Regions from separate parts of the Peribacillus frigoritolerans genome, predicted to be linked through region 2. Evidence: riboswitches for the same ligand, from Rfam matches in the RefSeq annotation. Region 2 holds a riboswitch; the other holds the start of a gene.
What was found. Region 2 has a riboswitch for glycine ahead of ABOA58_RS03285 (amino acid permease). Riboswitches for the same ligand answer to the same signal wherever they lie in the genome.
Positions count from the first base shown of each region.

Region 1 (8,256 bases), 2.6 Mb from region 2:
TGGGGATGATATTAGTTTGGATAGTAAAGGAAAGATAACGGTCGTTGAGTAGGAGAGAAGGGAATATACGGCATTCCGATGGGGGGTATACACTATCTGAAACCCTTATTGTCCTCGTTATTGTTGTACTCCTGATTTCCATCGGTCCTAATCTATATCCTAGCTTCACTAAAGGCATGGAAAATAGGCTATTTCTTTCTCAATTCCATGAAGATCTCTTCTATGCACAACAGTATGCCATCAGTCATGAGAGCTTCATTTACCTCCATATAGATAATGCCAAAAAGGTTTATACCGTTTCGTCTTATACGGAGGGGATCGTTCTAGAGAGAAGCATACCAAAGGATATTCAGTTTTTAAGTGACACTTTGGGGTTCAGCTTCCATTTTAATCAGTATGGAAATGCTTCAAAAGCCGGGACGATTATGATTGATACATCAAAAGGAATGTACAAATTAGTCCTCAATATCGGTAAAGGGAGGTTCAGGATTGAGAAATTGTAAAGGTTACGTTTACCTTGAGCTGATGGCCGCATTTTCCATTTGTATTTTCCTGGTCCTTGCCATTTTACCGATTCTTGAAGAGTTAATGACGCATCGGAAAGATATTGCCGTAAGGACAGAAGCCCACCATTTATTATATGAAAGATTGACGGCGTTCATGGATGGGGAGATAAAAGCAATTGGTCAGGAAATCTTCTACAAAAAAAAATCCTATGAATTGGTTTGGAAGGACCATGGGGATTTCCCGGGGATGATTGAAGGGTGTGTACGTTATGAAGATGAATCGGGTAATCTTGAATCCATTTGTGATGCTGCGAAAAAATGATGGCTTTACGATGATTGAAATGTTTTTTTCATTAATGATATTAATGACGACGTCCCTTTTTGTTCTACAGCTTTTTTCAATCATTCACAACCAGATGGGGTCCGTTGATGAATTACATTCTAAAGAGTGGGAGGTCTTTACCATGCAAATGAAGCAGGAGGTCCGGAGTTCCAAAGCTCAGGATGTAATGGGAAATAAATTATATTTGCTGCATTCAGATGAACAATTATCATCGTTTGAACAATATGAAGATAAGGTCCGAAGACGAGTGAATGGTATGGGGCATGAGGTCATCTTACAGAACATTTCGAAATTCGGGGTTGAGAAGGATGGCAGTGTCATTGTTATAAATATAACGGATAAAGCAGGGACTACTTTCAGTCGAAGATTTCATCCTTTCTTTAGGAATGTCACGAAAGTCGATGAATAATCAAAAAGGAGTCGTTTTCCCGATGGTCATGATTGTAGCGAGTGTTTTCATCATGTTCACGATACTAATGATCGATCAGTTTATCATCGATAAAAAGTTTTATAAAGAAGTGGAAGAATCGCTTGTGGCCGACCATCTTGTCCATTTAGCGATCAAGGATGTGACGGCAGAGTGGGGCGAAGAGATCCCCAAAATCATCCAGGGGGAAATTTCATACCCTAATGGTGTGGTGCGGTATTCCTTAATGAAAGAAGAAGGGCCTTACGTCTATATCGAGTTTTCTTCCACGACTAAAAATGACCGCGAGGGAAGGGTCATCATTCAATATGATAAAGAAGCGGGGGAAGTGAAAGAATGGTTGGAAAAGCAGGCTGTGTAATACGCAAAATCAACATTAAACGGAAAGCGACAGGTACACGTGTTCAGGGAACAAGCGAAAGAATAAAAGAAGCGTAAACGGGGCATACTTTGCATAGGGTGATGATTTTATATGTCTACAAACGCTTATATTAAATATCTGACTCAGCAGCTTGTCGAGTATTTTAATCTGACGAAAAAAGAACGAAAAGAAAAGCGCCGACACAGAAAAGAGGATAAAAATCATGGTATGTCCCATTGGTTTGGCATTGTCCCTTTTGCTTTGTCGATGTTCGTAAGGAAAAATATCAAAAAATAAAACAGATGTCCTGAACTTAGGGCATCTGTTTTTTTATTGTTCTTACTTATCCCAATGCCCTATCTGAAAGGTAAAATAACCCTCCGTTGATGATGGATATTCGGATGTTGGGTTCATATTGAGCTTTTAAGGCATCTTTTTCGGTAAAATAGCTCTCACTTTTTTCGTCCATATCCTTGTAAAAATGCTCCAATAAATTCAAGTCATTCTGCCAGCGAAGCATTGCTTCCTCTGCCCAGGAATGGTCATCATCCTCGAAACTGGTCCTGATGTATGTATCGAGTCTTGCCAATCCGCTCTTGGGCATGATGAGCGGTGAAAGCGTAAAGGAGTAATCCGGTATTTTTGGGGTGACCTTTATCGGTAAAACCCGATGGTGAAATCTTTCCATGATCTCACCTGAGATTAAATTCAGTCCGATCGACATGAAGGTATCCTTTTTACGGTCGCATTGATAGGATATTTTCACATTCAGGGTCAGCCAAGGAAACAAAGGATTATTTCCCCCTTTTGTTGGAGGGGTATCCTCAAAAAGTCTAGTATACCCTGCCAGCTTTTTGGTAGATTGAATAATCTGGTGAAGGCGAGGGGAGCCAAAATGAATCATTTCTCCCTTTAAATCGGATGGAGCTTGTTCTGGATCGGTAATGAAAGTCATCTGTGCTGGGTTCGGAACGCCACCTGTTTTTTCTAGATAATGCCAATAAAAGGGTCTGTTCATTAATTCTTTATCCATATCAATCGTCAATTGGACTGTAAGGTGGGTTGGTGCATTATCCAGTATTTCACAATCGTTGGCTTTAAAGTAAGTTAATAAAAAATCATGAATTTCCCGTTGCTGCATGAACCTCACCTTCCTTCATTGATTGAGCGAATTGGATTAACGATGAAAAATTATCCATCTTAATTTTCATTTCACCCTCTGTTTTGGATTCGCCGACCACATCAATCAAATATTCTTCAATGTTGTTAATATCCAGTTTGGTTAGAATATCATCCAATTCGCCGATTACTTTCTCGAATAAATTTATTTTTTCATATAGTAACTTCAGAATATGTTCTTCTACTGTATTTTTCGTGGCAAAGTTATAAATCATCACATCTTCTTCCTGACCAAGGCGGTGTATCCGTCCAATTCTCTGTTCGAGCCTCATCGGGTTCCATGGCAGGTCAAAATTAATCAAGTGATGGCAAAACTGAAGGTTTATCCCTTCCCCGCCAGCTTCTGTTGCAATTAATACCTGTATATTCTTTTGGAATAATTCTCGCATCCAGTCTTTCTTTCCGCGCTTAAAACCGCCTCGGAAAGGAACTGAAGAAATTCCATTCTGCTGTAGGTACCATTGTAGATATAGCTGAGTCGCCCGGTATTCGGTAAAGATAATGACTTTATCATCAATTTTCTTGATCAGTTCCAAAGCTTTTTCAGCCTTGGAGTTCTGAACCGTTTCATTCACTTTAGAAAATAAATCATCAAGCTTTGCCAAAAAGTCAGGGGAAGGCTGATCATATTTAGCTTTCATATTCTTTAATGTATAAAAGACCGCCTCTCTGCTGCTGCATGCTTCCCTTTGGAGAGTGAGAGCCGAAAATGCGCTTCCTTTAGAACCATCCGAAATAGGTTTGAATTTGGAAACGGCATCGTACAATGCTTGTTCCGTTGGAGAAAATTCAATGGTGATGGTCTCCACATGCCGTTTTGTCCATTCAATGCCAGTATCGGCCCGCCGGTTTCGAATCATGACAGTATTGACAAGTTCCTTTAGGTGTTCATCTTCAATTATGTTCCGGCCTTTACCTTTATACTTTTCCGAAAAAAGTGAGGCATTTCCCAAGTGGCCCGGTTTCAATAACGAAACGAGGTGGAAAATTTCCTCGACTTTATTTTGAATCGGAGTGGCTGTCAGGAGTAAACAAAATTTCTTTTTCAGATTTTGGACGAATTCATAGTTCTTTGTCTTATTATTTTTAAGTTTATGAGCTTCATCAATAATGATGAAGTCGTATTCCTGCTTGAAAATGATATCTCGATGTGGAGCGCGTTTGGCTGTATCAATGGATGAAATGACCACATCACAGGAGTCCCAAACATAACTTTTTCTCTGAACGACTGCCGGTATATGAAACTTGGTATTCAATTCAAAAGCCCATTGTGTGACAAGGGAAGCCGGAACAAGGATCAAAACTTTTTTTACAAGGCCCCTAATCATATACTCTTTTAGTATCAATCCAGCTTCAATTGTTTTTCCGAGCCCTACCTCATCAGCTAAAATGGCCTTTCCATTCATCTTTTCCACCACTTGCTTGGCTGCTTCCAATTGATGCGGAAGCGGGGTTAACTGCGGAAGGTGCTTGGGCGCCTGTAAACCTTCAAAATCAGGGATGATAAGATTTTCCTCCATTTGAACCGCCAGCTTATAAAGCTCCCAATTCCCCCATGGACCGTCATTTTCCATCTTTTGCAGAAACTCGTCAGTCCATTCAGAATTAAAGGATATATTGATTTTCATAGAAATAACTCCCTCTTAAATCATAATTTCCTTAATAAAAGGTCAAAACCCGAACATTTCATATGTGAAGTAAGAAAAATATTTCTCTTCAAAAGATATTGCAGAGATAAGTTTCTTAGGGTAGGATATAAGTATATTTAGAAAATTCCAATTTCCAAACGCTACAAAGAATCTTTGTACATCGATTTTGCAGTTCGCGTTTTCTTAGTATGGGCTATAGGCTCCTAATTTATCCAAGATTACTGAAGGAGACCAATCAAACGGTTTCTGAAGTTTCAGGAGAATTGGCAGAGAATGCATTCCACGATGCTCAGGGGTTTTACCGATGCTTGGTGGCTTATTCGCTTCCTTTCATTGGTAGACCATTTATATGCGGGTGAAGATAAGGGGAGAGACTACGGATGTAGCGCCGAAGGAGCAAACTTAGCAGTGAATCTCTCAGGCAAAAGAACTCTTATTGGACGCAACTCTGGAGAGCGCCGCCCATTTTGGGACGGCCACCAAAGGGGAAAACCTATTACATAGGTAAACTTTCAGGTTTCAGGACAGAGAAAAAGCTCAAACGGGCTTTCTCTGTCCTTTTTTGTGCTTTTTTCACATCATGAATCAGGAAATATCTGATGCGTAATGACAAGAAGCTTTTGATAATGAAGCCAATTAATTAAAAAAAATCTGAAGGGGGTCATTTTTTGACCAATTTAAAAAGAACACCACTATTTGAGGTTTATCGTGAATACGGAGGTAAAACGATTGATTTTGGCGGCTGGGAACTTCCTGTCCAATTTTCGGGTATAAAGGACGAACATGAAGCCGTACGAACAAAAGCGGGGTTATTCGATGTTTCCCATATGGGTGAAGTCGATGTTAAGGGTCCCGGAAGCCTTTCCTTTTTACAGAAGATGCTGACCAATGATATATCAAAGCTGCAACAGGGCGGTGCCCAATATACCGCCATGTGTTATGAAAACGGAGGCACGGTCGATGATCTTATCGTGTATAAAAGGGCTGAGGACGACTATCTGCTCGTGGTCAATGCAGCGAATACAGAAAAAGATTTCAATTGGCTGCAAGCTAATTTAACGGAAGATGTCCAAATTACGAATGTATCGAGTGACTATACACAGCTGGCACTTCAAGGACCAGCTGCAGAGAAGATATTACAAAAACTATCGGGAAATACTGCCTTAAGTGAAATAGGATTTTTCAAGTTCAAGGAAAATGTCATGATTAACGGCATCTCCACGCTGGTATCCCGTACTGGGTACACTGGTGAGGATGGCTTTGAGATATATAGTGACAGTGAAAATGGTCCTGCCCTTTGGAAGGCGATTATGGATGCCGGAAACGAAGAGGGGGTTCAGCCGATTGGTTTAGGTGCTCGTGATACCCTGCGTTTTGAAGCGAAACTGCCGCTGTATGGGCAGGAGCTTTCAGCGGACATCACCCCGATAGAAGCCGGGATTGGTTTTGCAGTAAAAGTGGATAAGGAAGTTGATTTTTTCGGGAAAGCCGTTCTTGCTGAGCAAAAGGAGAAAGGAGCTTCCCGCAAGCTTGTGGGAATTGAAATGATTGACCGTGGCATTCCACGTCATGGGTATAAGGTCTACAGCGGTGATAAAGTCATTGGCGAGGTCACGACCGGTACCCAATCACCAACGTTGAAGAAAAACGTGGGTTTGGTACTTATCGATAAGGAATTTTCGGTGCTGGATGCGGAAGTCGAAGTGGAAATCCGTTCCAAACGTTTGAAAGCCGTTATAATACAAACACCTTTTTATAAAAAACCACGTAAATAGAGGGGAATGGTCATTAGATGAAACATCGTTATTTACCCATGACAGAGCAAGATAAACAAGAAATGCTGAAAGCGATAGGGGTATCCACTGCTGAAGAACTTTTCAGTGATATCCCTGAAAGCGTTCGTTTTCAAGGAGAATACGATATCAAGCCTGCTAAATCTGAACCTGCATTAATGAAAGAATTATCAAGGCTTGCTGCCAAGAATGCGGACCTTAAAAACTATGCTTCCTTCCTTGGTGCGGGTGTCTATGACCATTACGCGCCGGTCATCGTCGATCATGTTCTATCCCGTTCTGAATTTTACACGGCTTATACACCCTATCAGCCTGAAATTTCACAGGGGGAGCTTCAGGCCATCTTTGAATATCAAACGATGATATGTGAATTGACGGGCATGGATGTGGCTAACTCCTCCATGTATGACGGCGGTACAGCGCTGGCTGAAGCAGCCATGCTTGCTTCAGGCCAGACACGACGCAAAAAGATTCTCATTTCAGGAGCCGTTCATCCTGAATCAAGAGAAGTCGTTAAGACATATGCGAAAGGGCAACGCGTGGAAGTGATCGAAATTCCTTTTAAAGACGGTGTGACGGACTTAGCTGCTTTAAGGGAATTGGCGAATGAGGACATTGCAGGAGTGATCGTGCAATATCCGAACTTTTTTGGCCGCATCGAGCCATTGAAAGAAATGGAGGAAATCATTCATGGCGTCAAGTCGATGTTTATCGTTTCCAGTAATCCGCTTGCATTGGGAGCATTGACATCCCCTGGTGCACTTGGTGCAGATATCGTAACGGGGGATGCTCAGCCATTCGGCATTCCAGCGGCATTCGGTGGACCTCATTGTGGATATTTTGCCGTTACTAATAAACTTGTTCGGAAAGTTCCGGGCCGACTCGTCGGTCAAACAGTGGATGAAAATGGTAAACGGGGATTTGTACTGACGCTTCAAGCTCGTGAACAGCACATTCGCCGTGACAAAGCCACATCCAACATTTGTTCCAATCAAGCTTTGAATGCGTTGGCAGCTTCTGTTGCAATGACCGCGCTTGGGAAAAAGGGTGTCAAAGAAATGGCCGTGCAAAATATTCAAAAAGCTCATTATGCGAAAAAAGCAATTATGGCAAAAGGGGTGGAAGTGATATTCGATGGTCCTTCGTTCAATGAATTTGTCATTAAACTGCCTGCTTCGTTTTCAGAAATCAATAAAAACCTTTTTGAAAAAGGGATGATCGGTGGCTTTGATTTAGGGACGGTTTATCCTGAGCTGAAAGACCATATGCTGGTTGCGGTAACTGAACTTAGAACAAAAGAAGAAATTGATGCACTTGCGCAGGAATTGGGGGATCAACATGAATAATCAAGATCAATCACTCATTTTTGAAATCAGTACTTCCGGTCGAATCGGGTACAGTCTGCCAGAAATGGATGTTGCAACTATTCCGCTCGAAGAAATTCTTCCTGCCGACTACATCCGTGAAGAAGAGGCAGAACTGCCTGAGGTGTCCGAACTGGATATCATGCGTCACTATACAGCACTCTCCAAACGGAATCATGGGGTGGATTCGGGTTTTTATCCGCTGGGTTCATGCACGATGAAATATAATCCGAAAATAAATGAAAACGTGGCACGCTTCAACGGCTTTGCCCATATCCATCCATATCAAGATCCGGCTACCGTTCAGGGAGCATTAGGACTCTTATTTGATTTGCAGGAACACTTAACGGAAATCACCGGGATGGACCAAGTGACATTACAGCCTGCAGCAGGTGCACATGGTGAGTGGACAGGGTTAATGATGATTCGCGCTTTTCACGAAGCGAATGGCGATACAGAACGGACGAAAGTGATTGTACCTGATTCTGCACACGGTACGAATCCTGCCTCTGCCACTGTTGCCGGACTTGAAACGATTACAGTGAAATCCGATGAAAATGGATTAGTCGACCTTGAAGATTTAAAGCGTGTTGTCGGACCTGATACGGCGGCCTTGATGCTGACGAACCCTAAT
Region 1 covers NZ_CP158190.1:3,686,384-3,694,639, reverse strand. The annotation lists gene comGC (competence type IV pilus major pilin ComGC) at 1-52, shown strand, start outside; gene comGD (competence type IV pilus minor pilin ComGD) at 45-503, shown strand; gene ABOA58_RS18065 (hypothetical protein) at 490-828, shown strand; gene comGF (competence type IV pilus minor pilin ComGF) at 776-1,258, shown strand; gene comGG (competence type IV pilus minor pilin ComGG) at 1,251-1,637, shown strand; gene ABOA58_RS18050 (YqzE family protein) at 1,749-1,934, shown strand; gene ABOA58_RS18045 (YqhG family protein) at 1,981-2,778, opposite strand; gene ABOA58_RS18040 (DEAD/DEAH box helicase) at 2,756-4,444, opposite strand; glycine riboswitch at 4,821-4,908, shown strand; glycine riboswitch at 4,912-4,995, shown strand; gene gcvT (glycine cleavage system aminomethyltransferase GcvT) at 5,134-6,240, shown strand; gene gcvPA (aminomethyl-transferring glycine dehydrogenase subunit GcvPA) at 6,258-7,604, shown strand; gene gcvPB (aminomethyl-transferring glycine dehydrogenase subunit GcvPB) at 7,597-8,256, shown strand, end outside.
Region 1: another riboswitch for glycine. It lies ahead of gcvT (glycine cleavage system aminomethyltransferase GcvT); the one in region 2 lies ahead of ABOA58_RS03285 (amino acid permease).

Region 2 (8,256 bases):
TTTCATAACTATGCCTGCCGCTCCTAACCCGGAAAGGTGTATGATTTTCCCGGGCCCACTTCAATGAATTCAACACATCATTGGAATTTTGACAAAACACAATGACCTTTGGGAATTTAGAAAAACTTAAGTTATTATTTATCCTGGCATGCTCATACTCAGCATCATTAGGTGTAACGACCCGCCCGGTAAGCTTTGTTCTTTCCAAAATATAACCCCTTCCTCGGGTAAGATGATGTTACATCCTATGAAAAAATCTGTCAGGAAGACACATTCCATAAGCGACCCACTGCTGGCATCCCTTGTTACGGGGGCTAATTAGCTTTACTCGTGAATTTCGCTGGTTTACTCGAGTTTCGCAGCTTTACTCGTGAATTTCGCTGGTTTACTCGTGAGTTTCGCCGTTTTACTCGTGAGTTTCACTTGTTTACTCGTGAGTTTCACTTGTTTACTCGTGAGTTTTGCCGTTTTACTCGTGAATTTCGCTGGTTTACTCGTGAATTCCGCTGATTTACTCGTGAATTCCAACAATTGATCACCAAAGACAAAAAAGCCCTTCTCGAATTAAGAGAAGGGCTTTCCAATTGAGTTGCTTATCCCGAAATTTCATCATCGGATTTAGCATCCAACGGTGTTCGTTTATCCATTTTCAGGATGTAATAACTTGCTACGACCAAGGCTAGGAAAACGATTCCGACAACCAAGGAAATCCTTGTACTAGGATTGATCCACATACCGACCAGCACCATCAGTAAAAAGGCTATTGTCGCATAGTTACTGAAAGGGGCCAACGGCATCTTGAACGGATGCTTCTCCATTTCAGCGGCATTTACCTTTCTGAATTTAAGCTCACTGATCAGTAAAACAAACCATGGAATCATCCCAGGTAATACACTCGCACTGTACACATAAAGGAATAATTGCGGCGGTGCAAGGTAATTCAGGATAACCCCGATGCCCAATCCTAAAAGTACAGCGATCGTACAATATGCCGGCACTCCATTTTTAGATACTTTAGCAAAGATTTTCGGAGCTTGGCCATTCAATGCCAGTGTGTAAAGCATACGCCCTGCACTGAAAATACCACTGTTGCATCCAGACATTGCCGCAGTGATTACGACAAAATTGATGATTCCTGCTGCTGCTGTGATACCTATTTTTGCAAAGGTTGAAACGAATGGGCTTCCTAAGTCATCCAGTTGATCCCAAGGGAAGACTGTCACGATGACGAATATGGCGCCAATATAGAAAATTAAAATGCGCCATATGATCGACTGGATCGCTTTTGTTACGGTCTTCGTTGGATCTTTCGCTTCTCCGGCTGTGATGCCGATAAGCTCAACGCCTTGATAGGATGCCACGACAAGGGAAAGCGCAAAGAAGAATCCTGTCCAGCCTCCCGTAAAGAAGCCGCCATTTTCCCAAAGATTCGATAATCCAATCGCATCCCCGCCATTCCCTATTCCAAAGAAGATAAGGCCAACGCCGGCAACGATCATCAATACAATCGTTATGATTTTTATAAGCGCAAACCAGAATTCAAATTCCCCGAAGGATTTGACGGAAATGAGGTTGGCCGCCCCCAAGATGATCATGGCGACCACACCTGGTATCCAGGCCGGTAACTCCGGGAACCAATATTGCATATACAACCCAACCGCGATGATTTCGGACATTCCGACGATTACCCATTGAAACCAATTGCTCCAAGCAGTCATATAACCTGCCAAAGGATGTATATAGCTGCTCGCAAAGGTTGCAAATGAACCTGTAGTCGGTTCTAAATAAAGCATCTCACCCATGGAACGCATGATGAAAAATATAAAAATACCTGCGATGGCATAAGCAAGCATTACAGAGGGCCCGGTCCATTTGATCGTGCTCGCCGATCCCATGAATAACCCGACACCGATGGTTCCGCCCAAAGCTATCATTTGAATGTGACGTGCTTCCAGCCCTCTCTTTAATTCCTTGTTCGACATGTTTAACTCCCCCAGATGCAATATCGGTAATGCTTTTCTATCCTTACCACGAACGACTCTCTATTAATTATTGCGATTAGAAATGCTCTATCGAAGAAAAAATATCAATAACACTTCAATTATGTTTTCTTATCTTATAATAGTAAATATTCTGTAAAAATACAATTGTATTTTTGAAATAAACAGTTGCCAAATATATCTTGGCAATTTCCCTAATCTAAAAATATCATTTCAAAAAAATGATGATCAATATTTCATAATAGTGATCATCCAAAAAATAAATTTTTCAAGTACCTTAATAAAAATTAAGATCACTATAAAACTGCAGATATTGCCTTTTTCACTTCAAAAAAACTTGTTGACCTACCGAAAAATAGATGATAGAATTCCAATATTATTTTATAAGCATAATGAATGATTCAGCAGTGGTAGATTATCACTGACGACATTTATTCACAACCGCATACAAGCAAGCGATGAATGCTATGGATGACACTATAGCAGGAGCAGCTTCTGGAGAGACTGTACAAGATGCAGCGCCGAAGGATTCACAATCTCAGGCAAAAGGACAGAAGAGTAACGAATGATAAAATTGTTATTCTGAACCCTTTAAGAGATTGGTATTATCCAATCTCTTTTTTTTATTGTCCATTTTGTGGTTGGACTAAAAACAACAGCTTTAAAACCAATGGGAAAGGCAAGCTGGACGAAAAAATCACGTCCCTCTCTCCAAGACCATGCAGGTAAACTCATTCACTACCAAGACTATAAAAAAACGGGGGCGTAGGAATTGGCTAAACAAGAATTAAAAAGAGATTTAAAAAATAGACATGTACAACTGATTGCAATAGGAGGAACCATTGGCACCGGATTATTTTTAGGTTCCGGAAAAGCCATACAATTGGCAGGTCCTTCTATTTTATTTTCCTATCTTATAATAGGGATTGCCTTGTTTTTTGTGATGAGGGCACTAGGTGAATTGCTCTTATCCAATGCAGGGTATGCATCATTCACTGAATTTGCAACCGAATATGTCGGTCCATGGGCCGGCTTCGTGACAGGCTGGACATATTGGTTCTGTTGGATTATGACCGCAATGGCCGATATCATAGCTGTCGGCGTCTATATACAATATTGGTTCGATATCCCTCAATGGATTCCGGCTCTAATATGCCTGGTCATTCTTTTAGGATTGAACCTATTGACCGTTAAGTTATTTGGTGAATTGGAATTCTGGTTTGCCATCATTAAAGTAATTACGATCATCGCCTTGATCATCGTGGGAATCATCCTTTTGATCATCGGCTTCAATACCAATACCGGAACGGTTTCCCTAACCAACCTATGGAATCATGGGGGCATGTTCCCCAATGGCATTTCCGGATTCCTGTTATCTTTACAACTGGTCGTCTTCTCATTTGTCGGTGTCGAATTGGTCGGGGTTTCCGCAGCAGAAACGGCAAACCCGAGAAAGAACATTCCATCTGCCATCAATAAAATCCCTGTCCGGATTTTACTTTTCTATGTTGGTGCACTATTCGTCATTCTCTGCGTCAACCCATGGACACAACTGGATGCCACGAGCAGCCCATTTGTAGAGGTCTTTGCGTTAATCGGCATTCCTGTCGCTGCAGGGATCATCAACTTCGTCGTTTTGACTTCCGCTGCTTCTGCATGCAACAGCGGTTTATTTTCAACGAGCCGAATACTTTATATGTTAAGCAGGAATGGCGAAGCCCCTGCTAAACTGGAAAAATTAAATAAACAGGCTGTTCCGGGCAATGCCTTATTAACATCCACAATCGTTGTATCAATAGGGGCATTATTAAGCAAGCTGATACCGGAACAGGCATTTACTGTCGTGACGACCATCAGTGCCATCTGTTTCATATGGGTATGGAGCATTATCTTGATCTCCCATATCAAATATTCGAAAACAAGGCCTGACCTAAGAGCCGAATCGACTTTCAAGGCTCCTTTTACACCCTTTGTCAATTACGCCATTTTAGGATTATTCCTGTTCATCCTTATTGTTATGCTATTCGCTGAAGCTACACGACTATCACTGCTCTTGACCCCAATCTGGTTCATACTCTTGGTGATACTATATAACTATCGAAAAAAAAGATAGCTAAAGGAAAAAAGCCTTGAACTCACTATGAATTCAAGGCTTTATCTGTCTTATGAACATATCAGGGTTCGGCTGTCTGCGCACAGTTGCTCAAATATATCAGGCAACTGCATTAAATTTTATATCAAAATAGTGTAAGCTAATATATATTATCGGACCTTTTCCGTCATGTATGAATTTTTCATTCCGGTTTGGTTCACCCATCCATCAGTGGCATTAAAGAATAAACCCCATTGGTGGGCGTTTCACTTTATTAAAACGGAGGGGTTTGTTTATGAAGATTATATATATTCTTACTCTAGTTCCTTTTATAGGCATACTAGGATTTCTGCCTTTTGTTAATAAAATAGAACCATATGTATTAGGGATGCCTTTCAATATGTTCTGGATGGCTATGTGGGTGGTCCTTACCTCTGCCATACTGGGCATCATGTATAAGCTGGATCCCAGGAATCGGGAAGGTGACCAGGAATGAATATTGCTCTCTTAATCATTTTAGCATTTTTACTTCTATCGATATTTTTAGGCATACGCTCTTCAAAAGGAAAAGATATGGACTTGGAACAATGGACGGTGGGCGGACGCGGTTTTGGTGCGATATTCGTCTTTCTGCTGATGGCCGGGGAAATCTATACGACCTTCTCCTTCCTTGGCGGCAGCGGCTGGGCTTATGGCAAGGGCGCACCCGCTCTATATGTTCTAATTTACATTACTTTGTCTTACGTATTATCCTATTGGCTCCTGCCGGAAATTTGGAGATATGCCAAGGAAAATAAACTGATGTCTCAATCCGATTTCTTTGTAAGCAAATATAAGAGTCCCGGTTTAGGAGTTTTGGCTGCGCTTGTCGGTGTGGTGTCGATGATTCCAGTGATCGTCGTGCAGCTGAAAGGATTGGGGATCATTGTCTCAGAAGCATCTTATGGTGCCATCTCTATGTCTGAGGCAGTTTGGATGGGGGCGATCAGCCTTACCATTTATGTGATGATCTCCGGTATACACGGATCAGTTTGGACAGCGGTCATTAAAGATATCATGATGGTTGCCATAATAGGATTTTTGGGGATTTATCTGCCGATTCATTACTTTGGCGGATTTCAGCCGATGTTTGAAGCGATTGATGCGGCCAAGCCTGGTTTTCTAAAGTTCCCAGATCAGGGACTTAGCGTATCATGGTTCATCTCCACGGTAATATTGCTCGTATTCGGTTTCTATATGTGGCCCCAGGTTTTCAGCGCTGTTTATTCAGCACGCAGCGGCAAGGTATTTCGAAAAAATGCCATTATCAGCCCATTATATACACTCATGCTGTTATTCGTCTTTTTCGTTGGGTTTACAGCTATATTGAAAGTGCCCGGACTCGTTGGGGCAGATGCAGACCTCTCATTGCTGCGCCTTTCGATTGAGACCTTTGAACCATGGTTTATAGGCATAATCGGCGGAGCTGGATTGTTGACCGCATTGGTGCCGGGATCCATGCTTTTGATGAGCGTCGCTACACTGCTCGCGAAAAACGTCTATAAGGAATTTGCACCTGCAGTATCCGATCGCCATGTTGTACGATTGGCAAAGTTCCTTGTTCCAGTCATTGCCCTTATAGCCGTCTACTTCACCTTAAACGGCGGCGAAACGATGTCGGCATTAATTCTTATGGGATACAGTCTCATCACACAGCTTTTCCCGTCCCTTCTCTTTAGTCTGAAAAGGAACAATCCGATCAATAAATTTGGCGCAATTGCCGGCATCATTACCGGATTGGCCATCGTAATCTGCATTACACTCAGTCAATCGACAATAGGGACCTTGTTTCCATCCTTGCCACAAGCAGCGAAAGATTTGAATGTGGGAATCATCGCATTGGCAGTCAATTTCATTGTGATGATGACGGTAAGTCTTGCTTTCAGAAAGCACGCGGTTCAGTTGGAACCTAAATCCGTTAACGATATATGAAGGTTATTTTGGATAATAAACATCGGAAGGCTCAGTCAAAAGACTGAGCCTTCCTTATTATCGACATCCAAAGCATAATGTCCTTTTTCTCAAGATTGATTATAGGAAGTCTCATTTTAGACTATTAATCTTTTCTGTTTATAAACAAATCCCCTATTTTAACTAATAAATACAATGAAAAAATAATCATCAAGGCTCTGGATACTACCAGGCCATCAATAGCTAAGTCATATCCACCTCTTAATAAGGCTTCCGGATTAAAGCAAAAGGTAATCGATATTACGAAAGCTATTAAAATCAGGATAACACCGAACTGAGATCTATTTGACATTTACATTCCGCCTCATATTATATATTTTACAAATAATAGCATTTTTATTGGAAATAATCTACATTTATTGTCAATAGGGATATCTCAGTTGCAATAAAAATCCAAAATAAATAGCCACCCTAATAAAGAATGACTATATATCATGAAATATGAAGCTTTCTCAGTAAAATGCTAATGCTTACGAGCCAAATACTCGAATTTCACGCTTTTACTCGTGAGTTTCATGCGCGTTAAGACTCATTTCCTTTATACCCCGTACCTTTAATAATCCACTAAAGCCTTCCTGCCATCATTCAATGCTTTGACCATTTCCTTGTATTCCTGCAAATCTTGTTCCAGTTTTTGTTTTCTATTTACAATCATTCTCGTAACCTCTTTAGGGGAGGGCCCGCCTTGAATGCTTCTAATTTCCACAAAATACTCGGGGGAGATTATTTTTTTCCATTCATCTTCTGCTATGTTCACTGAAACGAATTCATTGATGATCTTGTTGATTTCTTGCGTGTCCCAATCATATAGCTCTTTCCCTTCACTAATTGACCGTTTTGCAATTGTACTTGCTATGGAGTGGGCTTTTCTAAAGGATATGTCGTAATCTCTTGATAGGGTATCCGCTAATTCAGTAACCGTTATACAGGATTTTGCGGCCATTTTCTTTGTGTGTTCTTCATTTACTTTCAAGGTCGACATGACGGCATACATTAGTTTCAGGACACGTCCTGCATTCGAAAAAGCCCGATATAAATGCGGCTGTAAATCATCTTCCGTATCGACGATATCACCAAATGGTGTATTGTGGATCATATTCATTGCAGCAAGTGCATCACCATACGCACTGCTTGCAATCGAACGGGAATGTTCAATGGAGACTGGATTTCTTTTTTGCGGCATGATGCTGCTCACTTGAACATAAGGGTCCGCCACATGAAAGGTTCCAAACTCCCTTGTCACATGCTGCAGGAAATCTTGAATCCATCTTCCGGTATTGACCATGCACGTCATGATGGCAGTTGCGGTTTCCAATAAATAATCCGCCCCGCCAATCGAGTCATAGGAATTCTCAATCACCGAATCAAATCCAAGCAGTTCAGCCGTACGGTTCCGGCTGATCGGAAAACCGGTGGTCGTTAACGCGGCCGCGCCCAAAGGGGATTGGTTAACCGTTTCATAGGCTGCCCATAACCGGCCAATATCCCTTTGAAGCACATCATATATTGCCAAAAAGTAATGTCCTATCGTAGTTGGCTGAGCCGGTTGGGTATGCGTATAACCAGTAATATAGGTTTCTGTATGTTTTTCAGCCTGCACCAAGAATGCCTCACTCAAATTGTATGCATAGCCAATCAATTGAAGCAGATGACCTCTCAAAACAAGCCGGTACATCGCAACGCCCATATCATTACGACTGCGGCCGATATGAATCTTTCCTGCAAGCTCATGACCGATTTCCTCACCGACCTTTGCCTCCATCATGAAAAATAAGTCCTCGAATTGGGGCTGATAGGTCAACTGCGCGAGATCTGTTTGAGCCACTTTCCGAATCCCATCAAGCATGGTTTTCGCCTCTTCTTCTTTAATGATCTTTTGTTCCGAAAGCATGATGACATGTGCCCGATGAATATCGAACATTGCATGAAATAAGTAATCTCTTTGATCATTAAAAACAGGCATCAGAAGCTCTCTAGCATATGTTTTTCCGGGAAAGGCACTACCTTCATTTTTGATAAATTCTTCAAGCCTGCTCATCTTTGAACCTCCGATTTATAAAGCTTTTTCCGCTTTGATTCCAAAAAACTTGTTCGAAATAAAGAGAACGATTACAATCAGCGTGATTTGAATCATCCCATAGGCAGCTGCCTGCC
Region 2 covers NZ_CP158190.1:679,700-687,955, reverse strand. The annotation lists gene ABOA58_RS03300 (FAD-binding oxidoreductase) at 1-208, opposite strand, end outside; gene ABOA58_RS03295 (hypothetical protein) at 346-528, opposite strand; gene ABOA58_RS03290 (amino acid permease) at 594-1,982, opposite strand; glycine riboswitch at 2,486-2,564, shown strand; gene ABOA58_RS03285 (amino acid permease) at 2,773-4,113, shown strand; gene ABOA58_RS03280 (DUF3311 domain-containing protein) at 4,388-4,588, shown strand; gene ABOA58_RS03275 (sodium:solute symporter family protein) at 4,585-6,063, shown strand; gene ABOA58_RS03270 (hypothetical protein) at 6,188-6,394, opposite strand; gene argH (argininosuccinate lyase) at 6,656-8,140, opposite strand; gene ABOA58_RS03260 (ABC transporter permease) at 8,156-8,256, opposite strand, start outside.